One region of the Sporosarcina sp. FSL K6-6792 genome, then DNA from elsewhere that is predicted to be linked to it. Evidence: predicted binding sites of a transcription regulator. Region 1 holds the regulator's gene; the other holds the start of a gene.
The links. The regulator LexA, encoded in region 1, represses DNA repair genes until DNA is damaged. The targets are predictions, from matches to a motif close to CGAACATATGTTCG.

Region 1 (8,870 bases):
CTAAACCGGTTCTGTTCATCCACAGTTTGGAAGACGATTTCATCCTTCCCTATATGACAGAGGAATTGCACGAAGCAAAGCAAGGCGACAAAATGTTGAAACTTTTTAAAAAAGGTGCACACGCCAAATCGTTCAATGATAATCCGGTGCAATACGAAAAAACAGTACAGGAATTTCTAGGACGGTTTAAATTTAGAGATTGAAGAAATAAACAAGTTATGAACCATTGAACTGTACCCCGAATTTCGGACACTTTGAAAAAAGACCCGAAATTCGGGGTTTTTGTTTAACTTTTTTTTGCGGGACCAAACGTAAATACCTTGCTACCGATCATAAATGCCCCGCTATCAATCATATCCTATGCGAACCGATCATTAACTACTCACGACCAATCATATCCCACGCCTACCGAGCATTAACTACTCACGACCCATCATATACCACGCCGACCGAGCATTAACGACACTCGACCGATCATATCCCACGCCAACCGAGCATTAACTACTCACGACCGATCATATACCACGCTGACCGAGCATAAACTTCACACGACCGATCATATACCACGCCAACCGAGCATTAACTACTCACGACCGATCATATCCCACGCCTACCGAGCATAAACTTCACACGACCGATCATATCCCACGCCTACCAAGCATAAACTTCACTCGACCGATCATATCCCCGAGCGTTTACTTATCCTCAGTAGGAAATCAATATATTCCTAGACAACAAAAAACCATCTTTCCTGTCAAGCGTTCAACAGAAAAAATGGCTTATTAAGTGATCGGTAGAAAGTTTAAGTAATCCGAGTAAATTTCAGGTGAAAGATTAACCTATGTATAAAAATTTGCAGGCTTTCCTTTTCACTAATCCTTTACATCCCCATTAATAACAGGTATTACGTAATTACTTTTTAACCTTTTTATCTTTTTTGTCACTTACTTTGTTCATTTGGTTCATCATTTGATTGATTTTTTTCTGTGAGGGTTTTTGTCCCATTTGCATCATCATCATACGTAACATGTCTTCATTAATCGGTGGGTTATCTTTCAAATATTTCATCATATATTGACGTGCAATGAAAAATCCGAGGGCCACACCTGCTAATAGCGCGACGATGATCAAAACGATCCACCATACTGTAGTCATCCGCTATACCTCCTCTACTTCAGTTATTCGATTTTACTCTACCATGATGGATTATACAACATTGCACTAGTGAATAGCAATGGACCACAATTAAATATTCTAATCATCGCATAAGAGAATTTCTTACTTCACACTATTTAAACAGACAAAATAGACCCTATTTTTGAGATTTGGGTCCTTTTTGTCCCTATCCTATAAATATCATGTCAAAGATATGCGGCTTCTTCATATGAACGAAAATCAGTCGTTTTGACAGGTTTCAGCCATCCCCATTCCCCGTGCCCATCCATAACAGCGAAGAAGCGATCTGCCGCCCCAGATAGGGCAACAAACAAATCTAAATCAAGCATGCGGGATCCGTCGCAAAAGACATTAAGCGAATACGATGATAACGAAATAAGAATGGATCCTTTGACGGGATGCGTCAGTTTGTATTCCCCATTTCGGGATTCAATCGACGTAAATCCTTCGCCAAGGTTTGCAATGATAGCCTCATCAATCATTTTCTCTTCAAGCCTGTCACATAAGTAATGGACTTCAGGCATACAATCATTATTCTGCTCGTCTTCTTTTAATAGGTCATACAACAGCCGTTCACGTCCAATGACGAATGGCTGGTACATTTCTTTCACTTTATAAATTCCGTATGATCGCAATATCGCCACCCCCTAGAGATAATCCTACATGGTTTGATATAAAAAGGTTGTCATATTGCGGAATAGAACTGCACTATTATTGTCGGAAAAGATGGATAACTAAAAATTCTGTCAAGTAGTCTTGAAAAACAGTCCCGATTGCCAGAGTTTCTTCGGCGATCGGGACTGTTTCATTTATTTTTAGTTGTTGATTAACATTTTCACAGTTGCAAGAACATTGTCCTCTGTGAAGCCAAATTCTTTGATGACAGTATCTCCAGGTGCACTTGCTCCGAAAGTGTCAATCGCAATGATTGCTCCTTCGTCACCAACATATTTATGCCACCCTAATGAAACACCCATTTCGATACCAAGACGTTTTTTTACGTCTTTCGGCAATACGCTTTGTTTGTATGCATCGTCTTGTTTCTCAAACAGGTCCCACGAAGGCATTGAAACAACAGTAACATCGATTCCTTCAGCTAATAGTTTCGCCTGTGAAGATACCGCTAAGCTAACTTCAGAACCGGTTGCAATTAAAATTGCGTCCGCTTGTTTTTTGCTTGCAGGGGATACGATGTAAGCTCCTTTTTTGACGCCTTCCATCGCAAGTTCAGCTGACTTCGGAAGGACAGTCAAGTTTTGACGAGACAATACTAGTGCAGTTGGCGAGTTCTTCGACGATACTGCAATATTCCAAGCAGCTGCAGTTTCGTTAGCGTCAGCCGGACGAATAACTGACAATCCAGGCATCGCACGAAGCGCAGCAAGTTGTTCAACTGGCTCATGTGTAGGACCGTCTTCACCAACAGCTACGCTGTCGTGTGTAAATACGTATGTGACAGGGATACCCATCAGTGATGAAAGTCGGATTGCGGGACGTACGTAGTCACTGAACACGAAGAACGTCCCACCGAATACATGTAATCCGCCATGTAAAGTCATTCCGTTTAACGCTGTTCCCATTGCAAACTCACGAACACCGAACCAAATATTACGGCCGGAATAATCGGTAGCAAGGAAATCTCCTGCTCCCTTAATTGTCGTCTTGTTAGAACCTGCAAGGTCCGCACTTCCACCAAAGAACGAAGGAAGCTGTTTAGCAATCGCATTGATAGCGTCACCAGATGCAGAACGTGTCGCGTGAGATGAACCCGCTTCATACGTCGGCAAAGATTTTTCGAAGCCTTCAGGTAGTTTACGCTCGATTGCATCTTTCAATTGCTTCGCAAGATCCGCATGTGTCGTTTCGTATTTTTCAAATAGTGCGTTCCATTCCTGTTCTTTTTGCACGCCCAATTTCTCGGCAGATTCTTGGAATGTTTCATAGACGCCTTCAGGTACATGGAAATCTTCTTCGAACGTCCATTTATAATATTCTTTTGTCAATTTCATTTCATCTTCACCCAGTGGCATACCATGCGCATCTGATTTTCCAGATCTGTTTGGTGACCCGTAACCGATGACCGTTTTAACTTCGATCATTGTCGGACCTCCGACATTGCCTTTAGCTTCTTCGATAGCTGATGAAACGTGGCCAATGTCGTTGCCGTCTTCAACACGGATGTAATTCCAACCATATGATTCAAAGCGCTTACGAATATTTTCAGAGAAAGACATGTCAAGCTCGCCGTCTAGTGAAATATCATTGCTATCATATAGGACAATCAGTTTATTTAACTGCAAGTGACCTGCAAGTGAAATTGCTTCAGCAGCAACGCCTTCCATGAGATCGCCATCACCGCATAGAGCGTATGTGTAGTGGTCGACAACGTCAAAACTTGGTTGATTGTACGTTGCAGCAAGGTGTTGTTCTGCCATTGCCATTCCGACTGCCATACCAATGCCTTGTCCAAGTGGGCCAGTTGTTGCTTCGACACCGACTGTATGACCGTATTCGGGATGTCCTGGTGTTTTAGAGTTCCATTGTCTGAAGTTCTTGATTTCATCCATCGGAAGTCCATAACCGCCAAGATGAAGAAGACTGTATAAAAGCATTGAGCCGTGTCCTGCTGAGAGAACGAAACGGTCACGGTTAAACCACTGTGGATTTGAAGGGTTGTGATGCATATGTTTCGTCCAAAGTGTATAAGCCATCGGAGCAGCCCCCATTGGTAAACCTGGGTGTCCAGAATTCGCTTTTTCGATTGCGTCAATAGAGAGCGTACGGATTGTGTTAATGGCTAGCTGATCAATTTGTTTAGTCATTGTGTACATCCTTCCCGTCATATGTAATTATCTACATATCTTAGTTTAGACAATTCGTGCAGTTAATGCAAAGCTCAGTTTAGATATTTTCCGCCACGGGCGTCTTTCACCTTATCAGGTGTCACATCATTGCCTTCAGTATCAAGAACTTTGACATTCTCAATTGTATTGCGCATTGATGAACGAAATGTCTCTAGATATTCTTTTCGCAGTTGTGTCTGTTCTTTAGCTTCTTCGACCGACAGACCTGACGTCTTCGATTTTTTTGATAGTTCATTAATTCGTTTCATTTTATCAGCTGATAGCATATTATTTCCTCCATTATAGTTTATGACTACAAACGTATACAAAAAGAGCAGAAAGTGCAATAAATCAGCCTTCCTGCTCCACCTCATATTCTTTATACCTGCGATGCACGGTCGCTTTACTAATATCATGCCCGAGTCCTTTCAAGACGCCAGTAATTTCTTCATAGGTTAGTCCTTTGTCCCTCAGTGAAACGATTTCAGCTATTGGCACTTCAATCCGTTCACGACCGTCCAAGTTACCCCTGTTTTTCAAGTTACGCTCGGGTCGATAGCCCTCCCTTACTGCACGTTTCATGCCCCTTTTAATTTTGGCGTTATGTAGTTTACGCTGGTACTCTTCGACGATTGCTAAAATCTCAAGTAACATTGTGTCCATTTCATTGAGCGCTATAGGTCCGCTATCATTATGTGAATAAATCGCCGTGTCCGTTTTTGCCAATAGATGTAAAACTGCCATCCTAGCATTTCCACGTCCAAGTCTGGTTTCGTCTTGGATTAGGATTGCATCGACTTCCTCATCACGGATGTAATCCAGCAAACTTAGAAGCCCCTCACGGTCAATGTCAAAACCGCTGTGCTTATCCATAAATGTCGCGACATGTTCGAGACCGAGTTCAGCTGCCAAGTCCACTAGCTCCTCTTCCTGCCTCACCAGTGACAGTTCCTGCGTTTCTTTCTCAGTGCTCACCCGGCAATAGATGACACATCTTTTATAGTGCCCTGTCATCGATTAACACCCGCCAGTTGTGTATTGTTTTCCCCTACAGTCCGTACAGCAGGCAAAAGTAAATCCTCGCCTTTTTTTATTGTAGCAGATGATAGGTCATTCAATTTTATCACTTCTTTGATCCATTTATCTGTAGACATATTATCCGAGTGAAGATAAGCGAGACCCCAAAGCGTATCCCCTTCAGTGATTGTTATTTTCGTGACCATTTGTTCCTTCTCGTATTTACTTACACCTATAATTGCAAAAACCATACATAAAACGATAATAAGTACAACATAGCTATTTCTTTTAATAAAAGTCATCATTTTTCCCCCTTACGAATACTTGTTCGGAATGCTTGTTCTTATTATAGAAAAGGAATATGAGATTGTCAACACTTATTCGAACCTGTGTTTGCCATTTATACAAGAGACTGATATAATGAATCTATCGAAAAGACTAGATTGTCGGGAATTTATTTCACGACTTTCGGAAATTAGCAGAATATAAGGTGAGAGGTGAATAGGATGCAAAAAATTTCAAAAAGACAGGAAGATATTTTATCTTTCATTAAATCTGAAGTGAAGAAAAAAGGTTATCCACCATCCGTGAGAGAAATTGGCGAGGCTGTCGGTTTGGCATCAAGTTCGACTGTTCACGGTCATTTAGCGCGATTAGAAAGCAAAGGTTTCATAAGAAGAGACCCGACAAAACCGAGAGCAATTGAAGTACTCGATCCAGAAGGCTTAGAAACGTTGAAACCCGGCGTTCTTCACGTACCTCTTGTCGGTAAAGTTACGGCTGGTCTTCCAATTACAGCTATTGAAAATATCGAAGAGTACTTCCCACTACCTGAATCTTTTGGTACATCGGAAGACAATCTGTTCATGCTTGAAATAGTTGGTAACAGTATGATTGAGGCCGGAATTTTGAATGGCGACTATGTTGTCGTTAAACAACAACAGACAGCAAATAACGGCGAGATTGTCGTGGCAATGACCGAATACGATGAAGCTACAGTGAAACGTTTCTTTAAAGAAAAAGATTATTTCCGTCTGCAACCTGAGAATGCTTCAATGGATCCAATCATCCTTGATAACGTATCAATTCTAGGTAAGGTAGTTGGCGTTTATCGTATGATTCATTAATTCTAAGTATGCAAAAGGGCTGTTTCCTTCGATTGAAGGAAACAGCCCTTTTTATTTGTAGCGTTGACGTGACAGTTTTCGGCTTTGCCATGACAGTTCACCGTCTTGCCCTCACAATTCCGCCGATTACCGTGACAGTTCGGCGTTGCCATTACAGTTTACCGCTTTGCCCTCACAGTTCCGCCGATTACCGTGACAGTTCGGCGTTGCCATTACAGTTTACCGCTTTGCCCTCACAGTTTCGCCGATTGCCATGACAGTTCGTTAAATTTAATTCCCGATTAAGTTTTCCTTAACTAATTTACCAATTGAGGACAACACAGCTACTTTTACATGCTCGTACGTCAAGCCACCTTGGACATACGCCGTATAGGGCGGTCTGATGGGGCCGTCTGCCGTCAGTTCGATGCTGGAGCCTTGGATGAATGTCCCTGCCGCCATGATGACATCGTCGGTGTAGCCGGGCATATACGACGGCTCAGGGGCGTAGTGCGCATTGATAGGTGAGTTTTCTTGAATTGACCGACAGAACGCAATCATTTGATCGGCATTTTCAAAGGATACCGACTGAATTAGATCAGTTCTTTTTTCTGTGTAATGCGGCGATGTGTTGAGTCCGAAACTTTCTAGAAGTGCTGCGGTGAAAAGCGCTCCTTTTACGGCTTGACTGACAACATGCGGCGCTAGGAAAAATCCTTGGTACATTTCCCGCAGCGTATCCAGCGATGCCCCGGCTTCTGCCCCTAGACCTGGTGAAGTCATCCGGTATGCACACTTTTCAACTAGGTCTGCACGCCCAGCGATATAACCACCCGTTCTTGCGAGTCCTCCACCTGGATTTTTGATCAGTGAACCTGCCATTAAGTCAACACCGACTTGAATCGGCTCTTGTTCCTCGACAAATTCGCCGTAACAGTTGTCAACAAACACAACGAGGTCAGGATTGATGGCCTTCACTTTACGTACCATTTCACCGATTTCATCCACCATGAAAGATGGACGGTCTGAATAGCCTTTTGACCGCTGGATACCAATCATTTTCGTCTTACTGTGAATGTTTTTAGCGACTTCTGCAAAATCGACTGTACCATCTTCATTCAAATCGATATGTTTATAGGTGATGCCATAATCATGCAGTGAACCCGTGTCTTTCCCTTTTCCAGAAACAATGGAGTCCAATGTGTCATAAGGTTTCCCTGTAATATAAAGGAGTTCATCACCTGGTCGCAGGATTCCGAAAAGACTGATTGAAATAGCATGTGTTCCAGATATAATTTGATTGCGTACTAGGCAATCTTCTGCTCCAAAAACGTCAGCGTATACTTGTTCCAATACATCTCGGCCCGCGTCATCATAGCCGTAACCTGTTGAGCCAGTCAGGTGAAAATCGCTCACCGTATTTTTACGGAACGCAGCGAGTACTTTCCGTTGATTGTAAAAGGCAGTTTTTTCGATACCTTTGAAAAATGGTGCAAGTTTCTCTTCGATTGCTTCCGCATTCTCAAATAAAAGGTCGTCTTGTTCTGTAAACATAATTGGTATTCCTCATTTCATTAAATAGTCACTTCATTATCTTATCAGTCTGTCCGTAGAGGTCAACGTTTACAAGGTTTTCGTCATTGATTATTAATTGTTATCTGTTAGAATTCTTAAGGGTATATTGAATGGAGGAAATGAAGTGGCTTGGGATGTTTTTAGTTTTATCGGTACGGCAGCATTCGCTATCTCGGGCGCAATTGTTGCGATGGAAGAGGAATATGATATTTTTGGCGTTTATATATTGGGTATGGTCACTGCTTTTGGCGGTGGTGCCGTTCGTAATGTTTTAATAGGTGTGCCTGTCTCTGTATTATGGGATCAGCAATTCTTATTTTTTGTAGCAAGTATTTTGATAACCATTATTTTCTTTTTTTCTAGGTATCTTCTTTCGCATTGGAATAGATGGGGTAATTACTTTGATGCAATTGGATTGGCTGCATTCGCCATTCAAGGCGCCATGCTGGCCATATCACTGAACATGTCAATTTATGCAGTTATGGTTGCAGCAGTTCTAACAGGAGCGGGTGGCGGTGTCATCCGTGATCTGTTAGCAGGTAGAAAACCACTGGTCTTTAAACGGGACATCTACGCAGTGTGGGCAGCACTTGCCGGCCTTATAGTCGGGCTCGGCCTATTCAAGAGTGATCTGGCACTTTATGCGTTACTTGTGGTGACAGCTGGTCTACGTATTTTCTCGCTTGTTTTCCAATGGAAATTGCCAAATGGAAAAATTCATTAAAACCAAAAGCGGAACGGGGATTTTACTCCCTGTTCCGCTTTTGGTTACGTCTAGACTTCGGGCACCTAGAGGCTCGGTCATAAGCTGGTCAGGCTATGTGGCAAAGAACGCCACTTCGTCGGCACGTCTTATGACTGCCGCGGGCCCACAGGATGTGGGTCATGTAGCTGTTGCCACAGGAAGTGGCGCACTTAAGCTACATTCATTTGTTACAGGCGCTTCCGCTTTTGGTTACGTCTAGACTCCAGCGCCTAGAGGCTCGGTCATAAGTCGCTCCAACTATGCGGCAAAAAACGCCGCTTCGTCGGCACGTCTTATGTCTGCCGCGGGCCCACAGGATGTGGGTCATGTAGCTGTTGCCACAGGAAGTGGCGCACTTAAGCTACATTCATTTGTTACAGGCGCTTTCGCTTTTGGTTACGTCTAGAC
Region 2 (8,870 bases), 2.4 Mb from region 1:
GCATTACTTAGATTCTTTATCTGTTTCTGTTTCTTTTTCTACTTTAGGTTCTTCCAAGAATACATCAAGTGCTGATTTCAAATCTTTATCTTCGACTTTTACATCAGCATCTTTCATTAGCTTAGATACTTTCGGGATAATTGTACTAGGATCTGCTTTCTCAAGTTGTATTTCTTTAGTAAGTTTTTCTTTCTCTTCTTTAGTCATTTCCTTAGCTTCGATGTCACGTTTTTCTGTAACTTTAATAATGTGGAACCCGTGTTCCGATTGGACCGGCTCACTGATTGTGTTCACTTCAAGTGCATATGCAGCATCCCAGAATTCTTTGACCATTTTACCGTAGCCAAACCACCCAAGATCCCCACCGGATTCTTTTGCAGCCGGTTCAGTCGAATTCTTTTTCGCTACTTCAGCAAAATCAGCTCCGCCTTCAAGTTCCTTTTTGACTTTAAGTGCAGTCTCTTCATCCGCAACTAGTACGTGTTTGGCATTCAATTCTGTAGCCATCATTTTAACGCGCTCTTCGATTTCCTTATCTGTTACTTCAACGCCATCAGTAAGAGCCGCTTCTTGTAACATGTTGATACGAAGGATTTTTTTCAAGCTCTTCTCAGTGTGACCTTGTTGAGCGATATAAGCATCGAAACCTTCACCTAATTGTTCTTTCATTTCATTGATTGCTGTATCAACTTGCTTATCAGAGATTTTATATTTTGCATCTAATACTTTTTCAAGGACGAGTAGTTGTAATGTTTGTTCACCTTGAGCATCTTTCATTTCGTTATAAAGTTCACTTTGTGTTACATTTCCGGCTTTTGATTTGACAAGAACTTCATCACCGGCATTCTTGTCGCTGCACGCTGAAAGTGCAAGTACAGATGCGGCCATTGTAAGTGCTAAAATAGTTTTTTTCATTTTGAAATCTCCCCTAACTTTTATGTGCAACAGTAGACACTATACCATAAAAACGTATCTAAAACAAAAAGGTTCCCCTAGAATATACTGCCTACAACGAGCCAATTGTTTTGCATAGGATACATAGAGAGAGGGGGTGCTCCTATGAGCGGATATGACCAAGGTTCCCATGGTACTTCGGGATTTGCGTTGATTGTTGTTTTGTTCATTTTATTAATCATTGTCGGTGCAGCCTTCCTGAATTAATTCCAGAAAAGCTCAAGGCGTTAGGCGCTGAGGGTATCGATAATGGAAAAAGTCCATTTCCCGTAAAAAAGGGAATGGACTTTTTTATACTTGTAACAGAATCTCGACGTAAAATGACACGATTAAAATGGTTACAAGAACGTTAACGGTTGTGTATATTTTCTGTTGCTTCTCTTCAGGGATTTCCTTAGATTCGCATAGTGCATACGTCATTTTATTGATTTGAAACAGATATAATAACGAGAACAGAATTGTAATAATAAGGATCAAATCTATTCCTCCTCTTTAACTTCCCAAGGCAATCATAGCAGAAGTCCTTCTAAAATGAAATTAATTTTCCTCTGCGCTAAATACTGGGTTTTTAAGTTCTTCGTTACTTTTCGTATGATTAATAGCCATCATTTCACCGGTGGAGTCATCATATGATTCTTTGATTTTCTCAAAGCCGCGCTCAAATATTTCCATAAAATCTTCCCCATAAATATTTCGGACAACGGACATTACTTCGAGAAATTCTGGGAACTTTCCGTAAAGGTCTTTAATAGGGAGTGATCCCTCTAAAATATCATGTTTAGAATCATAGTAGTTCATGTTCATCTCGAGTATCAGTTTTTCCCCTTCTTCTGTAACTTCAACATATGTATTTCTTCTGTCATCATCTTTTTTATAAAACCGTAAATAATTACGTTCTTCTAGCTTCTTCGAAAAGTTGAAAGCTGTCGAAACATGCATGACTCCAAATTTAGCGATGTCAGAAATGGTTGCGCCTTGAAGATGGTAAGAAATCCATAAAATATGATGCTCATTAATATTCAAGTCATAAGGTTTTATCCACTGCTGCCAATCTTTTTCTACTGCTTTCCAAAGAGCTTTTGACATCTGTGCAACCCTTTGACTGAAAATCATTGCTTCTTTCGGAGAGTACTTTTGCTCTGACATTGGAAACACCTTCTTTCTATTTTTTCCCGCTTCTTTTATTATAGCAGGAAAGCAAAGAAGAAAAAAGTAAAAATTGTGAAAAAGCTTTCGATTCAATAATAATATTTTGGGAAATGGGTATGAAAATAAGGAATGCGGCCGTATCCACTAGTTAAAACCTATACAATGTAGGTCTTTCGTGGAGAGTTGACTGCATTCCTTACTGGTGGATTGTATTTACTTTTAACTTGAATTGGCATTAATCCCCGGCATCTATAAGTGGGAACAAATTCCCTGTAGGACCAAGCCTCCGAGGGATATTACAAATTTTGGACGTAATTACGCCGAGGCATAATTGACATTACTTTTGCTGTTTTGCGAAGTTTTGCTCAAGCTCTTCAATAGCGGATTGGATTGCGGCAATTTCTTTTTCCATGCGTTCCCGATTAGATTCCGTTGATTGTTGCCACTGATCTACTGACCCTTTAATTCCATCAATTGCTGTTGGAACAGTTTCTTTTGCTTCTTTCGTAAGGTGGGAAATGGACTCTTTTAAATCATCGACTTTTACTTTTACATCTTTGAACAAAAATTTCATGTCGCTTGAAGCATCCCTGACGGATGTCCGAAGTTGACTGCCCGATTGGGGAGTCGAATACAATACCGTAACAGCAGCTGCAACTGAACCTGCTGCGAGTCCGATGAAAAATGTAGATGCTTTCATTGTATAATACACTCCTTCCTGTTATGAATAGTATTCCTTACTCTAGTTTTATTAAAACATTTAAAAAGTGCATGAGCAATAAAAACAAGCGCAAGTGACCTGTTTAGACGCTACTTTATATTTTAAACTACATGTGTTGAGTAACCAGTAGATGACTACTTACTCCTTTTCGATAGCATTTCCTTTTCGAATTGGGGCAGTGTCACTTTCAATATAGCGTAGCACTGTTACTTGTATGATCTTTTCTTTAGTAAAAGCGGAGGAGTGCCCGAAATTTCATCTTCGGGTATATTATACAGACAACAAAAAAGCCCTCCTCGTGGAGACGGAAAGCTTTCGCTATAATTTCAATTAGATAATGCAGTTTTAAATGAGGAACGTTTGACCAAACCCTTAACAATCGGGTAAATCAAGAAAAATGCAATTCCGTTCATCGCAACAGCTGGAAGTACAACCGCTAAGAATAAACCACCGAACGGTAAATCTGCTCCAAGAATGAAAATGGCGATTGAAAGGAAGATACTCCCTGACAATACAGTTCCAATACCTGCAACAACAGTGGAAGCAATCAAGTTACCTGCAACTTTTTTAAGTGAGATAATAATTGCATAGATGATAAATGCAGTAATGAACTTATCAATCACATTGGGGATGAAACCTCCTGGAAAGTTTGAAAAAATACCTGATATAATACCTGTTGTTCCACCAAGTAAAAATACATTGCGCACTTCAGGGAACAGGAATATGCTGATAAACATCATCGTCAGCATGAAATCGGGTTTCATTCCACCCATAATTGGGGGAATTATTAAGTACAGTGCAGCACCTACAGCAGTTAATAATGACATTAACACAAGACTTTTCGTATTCAATTCTCATCTCTCCTCGGCTCATCTAGTATTTTGTGTTTCTCCCATCGTATCCTCATGATCGACAGCGAAAAACTTATTATGAATCATACACGGTATTCAGATAATTGACAAGCTTATTTTTGTAATTTCATTCGAATTCCAGCTGCAACTTCCTGAATTCGTTCCATACTTGTTTCAGATTCCTTCGTTTCAAACGTAAGTTGGAAGCCGTCAGTTTCATCATAGCGAGGGATGAGGTGTAGGTGTGAATGAAAAACGGCTTGTCCCGCATATGCGCCATTGTTTTGTAGTAAATTCATTCCAGCTGGTTTGAATTCATCTTTTATGGCATTGGCGATTTTGGGTACGACGGAAAATAGTTGTGCCGCTTCTTCAGCAGTTAAATCATAGATATTTTCACGATGTGTTTTCGGGATGAGAAGGACATGCCCTTTCGTTACAGGTACAATATCCATGAAGGCAAGAACGTTCTCATCTTCATAAACTTTAACGCTAGGGATCGTACCTTCAATGATTTTACAAAAAATACATTCAGTCATTTTCAACACTCCTGTTCATATTTTCATGAATGGGACAAGTGTAGCATAATTTTAGATATAGGTTGAAATATTGAATACGGTAAACTAGCGTAGGAGCCTTACAGGGGGAGACGAAGGCAGTCTAAGTTCGCGACGTCGTGTCGCAACAAGGAGGGATGTAGGTCAATCCCTCCCTCCCTCCCCACTGCATGACCTGCATCCTACAGGTCCAAGCTTTATTCGATTGCAATCATTCAATACTATATCGGTTGTATGAAGGAAAAAGCTTTTTGTAGCGTTTTTTGCTAAAATGAATGAAAGAATGGAGGATGGATATGGAAATTCTTGAATTACAAGACGTAACAGGCGGTTATACACGTAAACCTGTTCTGTATGATTTGTCATTTAACATCGGACAAGGTGAGTTAGTAGGTTTGATTGGACTAAATGGGGCGGGAAAAAGTACAACCATTAAACATATTATTGGATTAATGAATCCTCATAAAGGAGAAATTCGTGTCAACGGGGTGACATTCAGTGAGGATCCCGAAAAGTATAGAAAAGCGTTCACTTATATACCGGAAACGCCGATACTCTATGAAGAATTGACGCTTAGGGAACATCTTGAACTGACAGCAATGGCATACGACCTTGATAAAGAAGTGTTTGAAGCACGGTCTGATGAGTTACTCCGGGAATTCCGAATGGAGAAACGTCTAAACTGGTTCCCAGCGCATTTTTCAAAAGGGATGCGTCAAAAAGTAATGATCATGTGTGCTTTCCTCGTTAATCCATCTTTATATATTATTGATGAACCATTTGTGGGTCTCGATCCAATCGGCATCAAATCACTTTTAGAGCAGATGACGCAGAGAACAGAAAATGGGGCTTCCATTCTCATGTCAACGCATGTATTGGCAACTGCGGAAAAATATTGCGACAGGATCATCTTGCTGCACGAAGGACGGGTGCGAGCAGAAGGAACGATGGATGACTTGAGAAATGCATTCGGACGTCCTGGCGCGTCACTGGACGACTTGTATATCGCGATGACAGAGGAAACCGACAATGAACAATTTGCGTGAAATATGGGGATCTCGGTTCGTCCATTATATAACCGAGCTCCAAAAGTATTTGAAGTATGTATTTACAGGCCATTTGGCAATTGTCCTTGTCTTCACAATTGGGGCGGGGGGCTTTACGTATAGCGAATGGTTGAAGGAAGTGCCAGCGGAATTCCCTGCAGCGTTGCTTACGGCTCTCATACTTGGATTAGCGCTCACCTTTTCGCCGCCAGTGACGCTATTGAAACCTGCTGACACGGTTTATTTCCTACCACTGGAACAAAAGCTTATTACGTATATGAAACGGGCTTTGAGTTGGAGCTTCTATTCCCAATTGCCATTACCATTTATTTTATATATTGTGGCGTTGCCGTTACTTTCAGCTACAGGGACCGGTTCAAAGATGGAATACATCGTTATCGCGATTTTGATACTAGTCATTAAGCGAGTATTCATTGAATCAGAATATAATTTCAGACATGTATTGGATGGAAAAGGGATCTTGCTAGATAGGACCCTCCGGTTTTTATTGGCGGGAACCATAATTTATGCAGGTCTTGAAGGAAGTCCAATTATACTTCTGATTATTGGTGTACTCATTGTACTGTACAACTTCTATTGGCGAAAAAAGAGAATGCTAAAACCATTCCCTTACGATCATTTCATATCACTCGAACAGAATCGGATGATGCGTTTTTACCGTTTTGCCAATTACTTCACAGACGTCCCGCATTTGAAAGGATCCATTAGTAGAAGAGCATGGCTCGGTTTTGCGATGGGATCTCCGAATTTCGGTAAGCCTGTAGCACAACCGTATTTAATCAGACGTACATTTATACGTACGGATGATATTTTTTGGCTATGGGTAAGGCTCACTGCTTTATCGGCGCTTGGAGCGATTTTCATCCCGTTTCCGATTGTTGTATTTATTTTCGCAGGAGCGCTTGCATTTGCCTCTGCCGTACAACTTATCCACGCATTGCGGGCAGGGGACGATTTTCGGATGGATATGCTATTTCCTGAAAAGGAAGACACCCGCCCGGCTGCTATTAAAAGAATCGTTCGTACAGTCCAATGGATTCAGGCGGCAGTAGTCACATGCGCTGCACTGTATCTTTATGGGGTTTCTGTAACACCTCTTCTTGTCGGGGCTGTTATTCTCATCATCTCTGAGGCTACTATCAGATTGACTGTAGAGAAAAAAGAATATGACTAAGAAAAGTCGCCCCGTTTGCAATCATTTGCAGACGGGGCGTTTGTTTGTAGAAAAGGAAGTATGAATTTCTCGTCATGGAACAGTGTCTAGGCTCGGTGGGCTTAACGGAGCCTTACGCTTTTCTTTAATAAATTATGACTAAATATAAAAATAGAATATTCCAATAAACCTTGCAACTTATCTCTGGAATTAGATATACTAAATAAAAGGCATCAGGGGTGATAGGGATGGAGAACAATTATTCATATGCCGAGTTTTTAAAAGCTGTAGGGAAAAACAGTACTTCGCTCCAAGCGGAAAAACTGCTGAATGAAATTTATTTAGATCTTTTTTTGAAACATATACACAGAGAGCAGACAAAGAGTAGGTTCATGGGATTGATTGACCTTGCGCTTGACAGTAGGGATGAAAGCGCATTCCTACTGTATTCCAAAAGACTGGGCAAACTTGAAGAGAATGATTGAAAAATGCAAGGACGCTACATGTTGAGTAGACATGCAGCGTTTTTTTGTGTGTTTATAAAAGTAAAAATCAGTGAAAAAAACGTACGTTCGCTTTTTACTCGTCAAAAGATGGGTAAAGTGATAAGATAGATGTAACTGATAGAGGAGGTTTTTCCGATGGTCGGAAAATTCAATTTGCAAGCCCCTTATACACCACAAGGCGATCAGCCGTCTGCAATCGCACAACTATTAGAAGGACATAACCGAGGTGAGAAGCACCAAACTTTGCTCGGTGCAACCGGGACTGGAAAAACATTTACCGTGTCGAATGTCTTGACGGAGATTAACAAACCGACTCTCGTTATCGCTCACAACAAAACGTTAGCGGGTCAATTATATAGTGAATTTAAAGAGTTTTTTCCTGACAATGCAGTCGAATACTTTGTCAGTTTCTATGATTATTATCAGCCAGAAGCGTATATCGCGCATACTGACACCTTCATTGAAAAAGACTCAAGCATCAATGATGAAATTGATAAATTACGTCACTCTGCAACATCTTCCTTATTTGAAAGGAATGACGTACTCATTGTTGCATCTGTCTCTTGCATTTATGGTCTAGGTTCCCCAGAAGAATACAGCGCACATGTTGTTTCTCTTCGTCCAGGTATGGAAATCGGACGCAATGAACTGCTTCGCAGATTTGTAGATATTCAATACGAACGCAATGACGTAAGTTTCACTCGAGGTACGTTCCGGGTACGCGGCGATGTTGTTGAACTTTTGCCAGCATCCCAGGATGAACATTGCTTACGTATCGAGTTTTTCGGTGATGAAATCGAACGAATTCGCGAAGTGGATTCACTGACAGGCGAAATCCTCGGTGAACGTGAACACGTTGCCATATTCCCCGCATCTCACTTTGTTACTGGTGAAGAAAAAATGGTGAAAGCAATTGAAAATATTGAAATTGAACTGGAAGAACGTTTGAAAGAGTTTCGTGCCCAGGACAAATTATTGGAAGCGCAACGTCTTGAACAACGGACACGCTATGATCTTGAAATGATGCGAGAAATGGGCTTCTGTTCGGGTATTGAAAACTATTCCCGTCATTTAACACTCCGTCCTGCAGGAGCGATACCGTATACATTGCTTGACTATTTCCCAGATGATTTCCTCATTATTGTAGATGAAAGTCATGTCTCATTGCCACAAATCCGTGGTATGTATAACGGTGACCAGGCACGGAAAAATGTCCTTGTTGACCATGGTTTCCGTTTGCCTTCAGCACTCGACAACAGACCGCTTACATTCCAAGAATTCGAAAACCATGTCCACGAGGCGATTTATGTTTCTGCGACACCAGGCCCTTACGAAATTGAGCATACGCCTGAGATGATTCAACAGATTATCCGCCCGACTGGTCTACTAGATCCGACGATTGAAATCCGTCCGATTGAAGGACAGATTGATGATTTGATAGGTCAAATAAGAGAACGGACGAAAAACAATGAACGTGTTCTAATTACGACGTTAACAAAGAAAATGTCCGAAGATTTGACCGATTACTTGAAGGAAATTGGTATAAAAGTTCAATACCTTCATTCTGACATTAAAACACTTGAACGAATTGAAACGTTAAGAGAACTGCGAATAGGCACATATGATGTCCTTGTGGGTATTAACCTCTTAAGAGAAGGGATAGACATTCCTGAAGTATCGCTAGTTGTAATCTTGGATGCTGATAAAGAAGGGTTTCTACGTTCTGAGCGAGCACTTATTCAGACGATGGGTCGTGCTGCCCGTAATTCCAATGGACATGTCATTTTATATGCAGATAGAATGACGGACTCTATGGCGAAAGCAATTGGGGAAACGGAGCGACGTCGGGACATTCAACGAAAATATAATGAAAAACATGGCATAACACCGACGACAATCAAAAAGGAAATCC

Region 2: a site for LexA is predicted at 7,014-7,027, ahead of uvrB (excinuclease ABC subunit UvrB). Genes of this name have one in related genera too.

Annotation. Positions count from the first base shown of each region.
Region 1 covers NZ_JBBOSA010000001.1:4,505,061-4,513,930, reverse strand. The annotation lists gene MKZ26_RS21630 (alpha/beta hydrolase) at 1-203, shown strand, start outside; gene MKZ26_RS21625 (YneF family protein) at 913-1,155, opposite strand; gene sirA (sporulation inhibitor of replication protein SirA) at 1,362-1,811, opposite strand; gene tkt (transketolase) at 1,992-3,998, opposite strand; gene MKZ26_RS21610 (DUF896 domain-containing protein) at 4,073-4,306, opposite strand; gene MKZ26_RS21605 (YneB family resolvase-like protein) at 4,371-5,033, opposite strand; gene yneA (cell division suppressor protein YneA) at 5,030-5,338, opposite strand; gene lexA (transcriptional repressor LexA) at 5,543-6,163, shown strand; gene MKZ26_RS21590 (methionine gamma-lyase family protein) at 6,434-7,696, opposite strand; gene MKZ26_RS21585 (trimeric intracellular cation channel family protein) at 7,842-8,441, shown strand; gene MKZ26_RS21580 (hypothetical protein) at 8,425-8,682, shown strand.
Region 2 covers NZ_JBBOSA010000001.1:2,107,557-2,116,426, reverse strand. The annotation lists gene MKZ26_RS10225 (peptidylprolyl isomerase) at 4-915, opposite strand; gene MKZ26_RS10220 (YjcZ family sporulation protein) at 1,060-1,161, shown strand; gene MKZ26_RS10215 (hypothetical protein) at 1,246-1,431, opposite strand; gene MKZ26_RS10210 (HTH-type transcriptional regulator Hpr) at 1,492-2,100, opposite strand; gene MKZ26_RS10205 (YtxH domain-containing protein) at 2,441-2,803, opposite strand; gene MKZ26_RS10200 (tryptophan transporter) at 3,151-3,675, opposite strand; gene MKZ26_RS10195 (HIT family protein) at 3,789-4,214, opposite strand; gene MKZ26_RS10190 (ABC transporter ATP-binding protein) at 4,529-5,278, shown strand; gene MKZ26_RS10185 (ABC transporter permease) at 5,262-6,473, shown strand; gene MKZ26_RS10180 (IDEAL domain-containing protein) at 6,701-6,937, shown strand; gene uvrB (excinuclease ABC subunit UvrB) at 7,094-8,870, shown strand, end outside.